DNA from 3 places in the Priestia sp. 179-F W1.4 NHS genome. Region 1 is predicted to be linked to each of the others. Evidence: riboswitches for the same ligand, from Rfam matches in the RefSeq annotation. Region 1 holds a riboswitch; each other region holds the start of a gene.
The links. A riboswitch is a leader RNA that binds a small molecule or an ion and turns the genes downstream of it on or off. The one in region 1 is predicted to bind thiamine pyrophosphate.

Region 1 (2,270 bases):
ATCATAACTTGAACATCGTGTTTCCAAGCAATTTTAGTTAATTCACCAAGCGTTTCTAATTCACCGAACTGTGCCTCATCATTAGCATCTGCAATGGAACCAGGACGTAGCCCATCGCCAAGCGAAATAGCAATATCGTATGCTTTACAGATTTCACAGATTTCTTCAAAGCGAGTATATAAAAAGTTCTCTTCATGATGAGCTAAACACCACTGCGCCAAGATGGATCCTCCGCGTGAAACAATACCTGTCGTACGTTTCGCTGTCAGAGGAATATAACGTAAAAGAACACCTGCGTGAATAGTAAAGTAATCAACACCTTGTTCTGCTTGTTCAATTAATGTATCGCGGTATGCTTCCCACGTTAGATCTTCTGCTACGCCTTTTACTTTTTCAAGCGCTTGGTAAATAGGAACGGTCCCTACAGGAACAGGCGAGTTGCGGATAATCCATTCGCGTGTTGTGTGAATATCCTTTCCTGTTGATAGATCCATAATTGTATCGGCTCCCCAACGCGTTGCCCATGTCATTTTTTCTACTTCATCTTCAATAGCTGAACGAATAGCTGAATTTCCGATATTAGCATTAATTTTCACATGGAATTTGCGGCCGATAATCATCGGTTCGCTCTCAGGGTGATTGATATTATTAGGGATAATTGCACGTCCTCTTGCTACTTCTTCACGCACAACTTCAGGATCCATCTGTTCACGAATAGCGATAAATTCCATTTCGGGCGTGATGATTCCTTTTTTCGCATAGTGCATTTGCGTTACATTTTGATTTTTTTTCGCGCGCAAAGGTAAACGTTTAGTGATAAAGCGATCGTACTGATCTCTTGGATCACCGTCATAATAACCGTTATCCTGTGGCTGAACCGTACGGCCTTGATATGTTTCTACATCGTTTCGTTCTGCAATCCACTTTTCGCGCAGAGCCGGTAATCCTTTTTGTAAATTAATTTCATAAGAGGGATCTGTATAAACACCGCTCGTGTCGTATACACGTACGGGACTATTTTCTTCTTCACCAAAAGACCCTGTAGTAGGAGACTGATGAATTTCACGCATAGGTACTTTAAGGTCTTGTCTGGATCCTTGGACATATACTTTGTGACTGTTTGGAAAAGGCTTTTTCATAGAAACTGATACATTTTGTTTTGACATTACATATTCCTCCGGTTTCGCATAAAGTGTAGCTATACCGAACCATAAAAAAAATCGGGTTCTGTGATAGACAGAACCCGATGGAATAGGCAAAAAAAGAATAAACATATACTATTCTTTTCAAGACTACTTCCCTCCGCTGGTATAACCCAAATCAGGTTCAAAGGGTTAAAGAGTTTTATTGCACTCTTCTCTCAGTCTGAGCTATCAGACACCCCTAGTAGAAATAACATTCAAATTATTCAATTTACGGCTTAAGTTTACCATCATTCGGTAAAAAATCAACCCTTAAATAAAAAAAGCTAGACAATTAGCGTTGTCTAGCAGCATCTATTGCAATCACAATAGCTGTAATAATATGCATGATAAATCCCAAAAATGGAATCCAAGCAACCAGTGAGGTAACAAGTCCTAGTATGTTTCCATAAGCAGATAACCCTCGTCTATTAGCTAAAATGAGTGTGATAGCATGAAGAATAAATCCAATAAAAAGAGGAGTATAGCTAAAGCCCATAACAATCCCTGCGCCAATTAAAGGAATTCCCAGCAAGGCTTCATACCCAGCAGTGACCCATTTCATTGTACGTACATTTCCATTCATAGTAAAAAGCCTCCTAAAAAAGATACTACTATATACGAGAAAAGAGAGAAAAAAGTTTCAAATTACTTAGGGGATATGTCGTATAAGTCAGCCCTATTGGATTAAAATGATAGATAACAGTAAAGGGGGGGTGGAAAAAACATAATGATTTAGTCATTTTTTCACACTAAAGAAAAATAGTCTAGATGATTCATTTTTAGCTAAGGGACCAGAATTTATACTGAACATAGTGACTGCTTTTTAAAATAAATAAAAGCTGATATCGTGTTTTTTGGTTGTAGCATGTAAGCTTTTTATTACAAATTATTAAAGATTCTTATCTTTTTGCAAATACACATTGTATTTCATAGTTTTAACAATTATGATAAAAAAGCAAGTGTCAAAATAGGAAAATAGTTGAGCATGTAAAACGAAGCGATAAGCTTATTAATTTGAAAGAAAGGCAAGGTACATAGCTTTATGTGGGAAATTATTGTAGCAATCATTTTAGGGATTGTAGAAGG
Region 2 (2,270 bases), on a different contig from region 1:
AAACCTATTAGGAAGCTTCATACTAGGCCTATTAACAGGATTTTTTGCGTGGAAAAAGCCAAAAGAATGGATAAAGCTTGGACTAGGAGTTGGCGTGTGCGGCGGTTTTACAACGTATTCAACCTTTGCAGGAGACGTCATTTCTCTCACTCAGCACCATTTATTTTGGGGAGCCATTTATGTCATTGTCTCTTTAGTAGGTGGAATCCTTCTTGCTTTAGCAGGCTATCTATGCGGTGAAGCGGCAGGGAAAAATTTAGTGAAAGTACATGAGGTGAAGTAAATGAGCATAGTGAGCTTGGCACTTGGCGGGGCAGCTGGAGGAATATGCCGTTATCTTTTGGGTTTAAAAGTTACAAAAACAGTTTCAAACCCTCCTTTTCCAGTCTCAATGCTGTTTGTAAACTTGCTCGGGGCGTTTGGGCTTGGTCTTTTTTACGGTAGTTATTATGGAAAGGTTCCGAGTCATGCTTATGATGATTCAATATTTTTAATGATTGGCATTGGGTTTTTTGGTGCCTTTACCACTTTTTCAACGTTTAGTGTGGAAACCGTACAGTTAATTCGGGAAAAATCTTATCGGAAAATGTTGGCGTACGTGGGGATTTCAGCATTTGGAACAGTTGGTTTATTTACAGTCGGTTTACTGGCAGGAACGTTTTTATTATAAGTAAAGAGAACGTTTCTAGTAGGGAAAAACAAAAAGACGGAGAAGTAGAGAATGGATAGAAAAGCAGAAGTTTGGAAATACATTTTGTTGATTGTAGCTGTTGCAGGTCAGATCATTGGTTTTTTATTTTTATTTATAAATGTTGTGGCGGCATTTATTTTTTACGGTTTTTATATTCTAACTTTTATTATGTTACTCCTGCTGTTTATATGGGATCGGAAAAAGGAAAAAGACAAAGAAGAATTTGACGACTATACCGATTACTAACTATATAAAAAGCAGAATGATTCGGTGCGCCGGGCCTCTTAGTAAAGAAGCTTAAAAGATACATCTATAAAAGGAAGAGAGCCGTAAGAGCATAAAGAGATATTGTATTTACATCTAGTTGTGTTATAATTTTAAGTGCAAAAACAAAATCAATAAATAGCAATCACTAGGGGAGCTTTTTGAAGCTGAGACGGATGTATTTCGGACCCTTTGAACCTGATCTGGTTTGGACCAGCGTAGGGAAGTGGCGATCATGTTTACATAACGATGCATGCTAACCACTCTACGTTGTAGAGTGGTTTTTTGTATGTAATAAAGCCCTCTGCACAAGATGAAGTGATTGAAATTTCTCTTTATTCTGAATGGAAAGGTTTCGATCATGTGGATATTCCTAAATTTCATGTCATTACAACAGATAAGCAGCCAATCGAAGAGCTTCAAAAAATTTTAACGGCTATCGCGCCTTTTGCGGGCGCCATTCATATTAGAGAAAAAAAGAAAACGGCAAAGCAGATTCAATGTTTACTAGAAAGCCTACCATTTTGTCGCTCTAAAATTATTGTGAATGACCGAGTTGATGTAGCGCATGCTTTAAAAGCAAAAGGTGTACAGCTTGCCTATCATAGTTTAGACGTTTCGTTTGTTATAGACGCATTTCCTTCTCTTATTGTTGGAAAGTCAGTTCACTCTGTGGAAGAGGCTTTAGAAGCTGAAAAAGATGGTGCTCACTACATTTTATACGGACATATTTATTCAACACATTCAAAAAAAGAATTAAAAAGTCGAGGGATAGCGGCACTAAAAGAAGTAGTAGACGCTGTGCAGATACCGGTTATTGCCATTGGAGGAATTACACCTGTAAATGCCAAAGAGGTACTTCAAACAGGAGCACACGGTATAGCCGTGATGTCTGGTGTCATGCTTGCGCAAGATCCCCTGAAAGCGATTAAACAATATTCTCATATATGGACATCTGGAGGTGGAGAAAATGAAGCAGCATTATGATGTACTGTTAATCGGAGGAGGTATAATCAGCTCTTCTATCGCTTATCATTTGTCAAAACAAGGAGCGTCAGTAGCTATTCTTGAACGCAATCAAGTTGGTTGTGAAGCTTCAAGTGCAGCCGCTGGTATTTTAGGTGCTCAAGCTGAAATTGATGAAGAAGGTCCTCTTTTAGACCTTGCTATTAAGAGCAGAAGCATGTTTCCTGAACTGGTGAAGGAACTAAAAGAAAAAACGGCTATCGACGTAGAGCTCATTCAAAAAGGCTTATTAAAAGTCGCTGTAACAGAAGAAGATGCACACGTATTAAAGAAAAAAGCCGCTCAGCAC
Region 3 (2,270 bases), on a different contig from region 1:
GTCTGTGGCAACGGTAGCAAGTGCATTTACTAACACGTATTCTGCTCTTTATGCCATGAGAATGCTTCTTGGTGTATCGGAGTCTCCTTTTTTTACTTCAGGAATTAAAGTGACGGAAAGATGGTTTAAAAAAGAAGAGCGCGGCCTTCCTACTTCGATTATTAATACAGGGTCTCAAATTGCTAATGCGATTGCTCCGCCACTTCTAACGGTACTGCTTTTAACAATGAGTTGGAGAGGAATGTTTGTTGTTATAGGAGCAGCAGGCTTTATTGTGATGTTTGTTTGGCTAAAGATATACCGAGATCCGGATTATGTTGCCAATAAAGTGAAAGCTGTCCCTAAAGAAGAGATAAAAATCAGTCATACCTCACAAGCAAAATGGTCACAGCTGTTTAAATATAAAAGCACATGGTTTATGATTATCGGGAATTTCGGAATTATGTTTACGATATGGGTTTATTTAACTTGGCTTCCTAGCTACTTAGAAACAGAGCGCGGTTTTAGCCTAAAACAAACGGGCTGGATTGCTGCTATTCCGTTTCTAGCAGGAATCATAGGAGTGTTGCTTGGTGGTGTAATTTCAGATAGATTTATTCGAAAAGGAATTAATGCAGTAACGGCAAGAAAAATACCAATTGTAGGCGGGGCAATCTTAGCCGCAGCATCGGTAGCACCCGTTCCTTTTATTGATAATGCAGCCTTAAGTATTGTCTTATTGTCGATTGGCTACTTCGCGTCACAGCTGCCATCAGGCGTCATTTGGACTCTAGCGGCGGATATTGCACCAAAGGAACAAGTTGCTTCACTCGGCGCTATTCAGAACTTCGGTGGATTTCTAGGAGCGGCAATGGCTCCTATCGTAACAGGGTTTATATTAGATGCAACGGGAACTTTTACGGCGGTTTTCCTGTTAGGAGCAGGACTGCTTTTAATTGGTGCTATTAGTTATGGCGTATTTTTAAAGAAGCCAATAGCTAACTAGTAATGTCACAAAAACAAAGAGCACACACTGCATGAAAAAGGTGTGTGCTTTTTCTTTTACTACTAAAAAGGAAACTATTTTCATTACCATATCATGAACCTTTCTATTGAATAAAACGCTTTACTATGATAAAACTATTACAGGTAAACATATGATAATAGATTAATTTCATAGAGATACAACACCACTAGGGGTGCTTTCGAAGCTGAGAGAGACGATAAGTCTTAACCCTTATAACCTGAACTAGGTAATACTAGCGTAGGAAAGAGGTATTGTAATGGATGTTTTGTATGGGATTTCCTTACGAACTCGTTATAATAATTTTGTGTACATAAACAAAAACACTTCTTTCCTGCGAAAGAAGTGTTTTTTTATGCGTAAAGGAAGGTGTCATACATGAAAGAAACAATTGATTTGCTTGTCAAACAGGTGGAGGAGCGCAAAGGAGAGTTAATCCAGTTATTAACAACGCTTGTTTCGTATAAAACGCCAGCGCCTCCTGCACGAAATTCTCATGAAGCGCAGCTGTACGTAGCGGATTTTCTTAAAAACTGCGGTTTTTCCATTGATATGTGGGACTTATATTCTAACGACCCTATCGTAGTGGGAACGTTAAAAGGACAAAAATCGGCTGACTATCAAAGCTTGATTATTAACGGCCATATGGATGTTGCTGAGGTACAAGAAAATAAAAAGTGGGAAACCAATCCGTTTGAAGCTGTTGTGAAAGACAATATGATAATTGGACGCGGAGTTGCTGATATGAAAGGCGGTTTGGCGGGAGCATTATTTGCAGTTCAGCTTTTAACAGAAGCAGGAATCGAGCTGCCAGGAGACTTGATTTTTGAATCCGTTGTAGGAGAAGAAGTAGGAGAGGCAGGTACGCTGCAATGCTGTCAGAAAGGGTATACAGCTGATTTTGCGCTTGTAGTCGATACAAGTGATTTACATATTCAAGGTCAAGGCGGAGTGATCACGGGATGGATTACGATAAAAAGCAGTAAAACCTATCATGACGGTACACGCCGAAGTATGATTCATGCTGGAGGAGGGCTGTTAGCCGCAAGCGCTATTGAAAAGATGGCAAAAGTGATCGGAGGGCTACAAGAATTGGAGCGTCACTGGGCTGTTACAAAGAGCTATCCAGGATTTTTGCCAGGGACAAATACGATTAATCCAGCAGTAATCGAAGGCGGAAGACATGCTGCTTTTATTGCAGATGAATGCAGGCTGTGGATCACCGTTCACTATTATCCTAATGAATCGTACGACCAAGTATCAAAAG

Region 2: it holds a riboswitch for thiamine pyrophosphate, as region 1 does, so the genes downstream of both, ACH0CI_RS24020 (thiamine phosphate synthase) here and thiC (phosphomethylpyrimidine synthase ThiC) in region 1, are expected to answer to the same signal.
Region 3: it holds a riboswitch for thiamine pyrophosphate, as region 1 does, so the genes downstream of both, ACH0CI_RS14900 (acetylornithine deacetylase) here and thiC (phosphomethylpyrimidine synthase ThiC) in region 1, are expected to answer to the same signal.

Annotation. Positions count from the first base shown of each region.
Region 1 is NZ_JBIQFF010000015.1:15,448-17,717, forward strand. Features, by position in the region: gene thiC (phosphomethylpyrimidine synthase ThiC) at 1-1,166, opposite strand, end outside; TPP riboswitch at 1,281-1,395, opposite strand; gene ACH0CI_RS26095 (hypothetical protein) at 1,477-1,767, opposite strand; gene ACH0CI_RS26100 (undecaprenyl-diphosphate phosphatase) at 2,227-2,270, shown strand, end outside.
Region 2 is NZ_JBIQFF010000008.1:62,416-64,685, reverse strand. Features, by position in the region: gene ACH0CI_RS24035 (fluoride efflux transporter FluC) at 1-283, shown strand, start outside; gene crcB (fluoride efflux transporter CrcB) at 284-670, shown strand; gene ACH0CI_RS24025 (hypothetical protein) at 722-937, shown strand; TPP riboswitch at 1,096-1,197, shown strand; gene ACH0CI_RS24020 (thiamine phosphate synthase) at 1,319-1,942, shown strand; gene thiO (glycine oxidase ThiO) at 1,926-2,270, shown strand, end outside.
Region 3 is NZ_JBIQFF010000002.1:870,357-872,626, reverse strand. Features, by position in the region: gene ACH0CI_RS14905 (MFS transporter) at 1-985, shown strand, start outside; TPP riboswitch at 1,165-1,267, shown strand; gene ACH0CI_RS14900 (acetylornithine deacetylase) at 1,382-2,270, shown strand, end outside.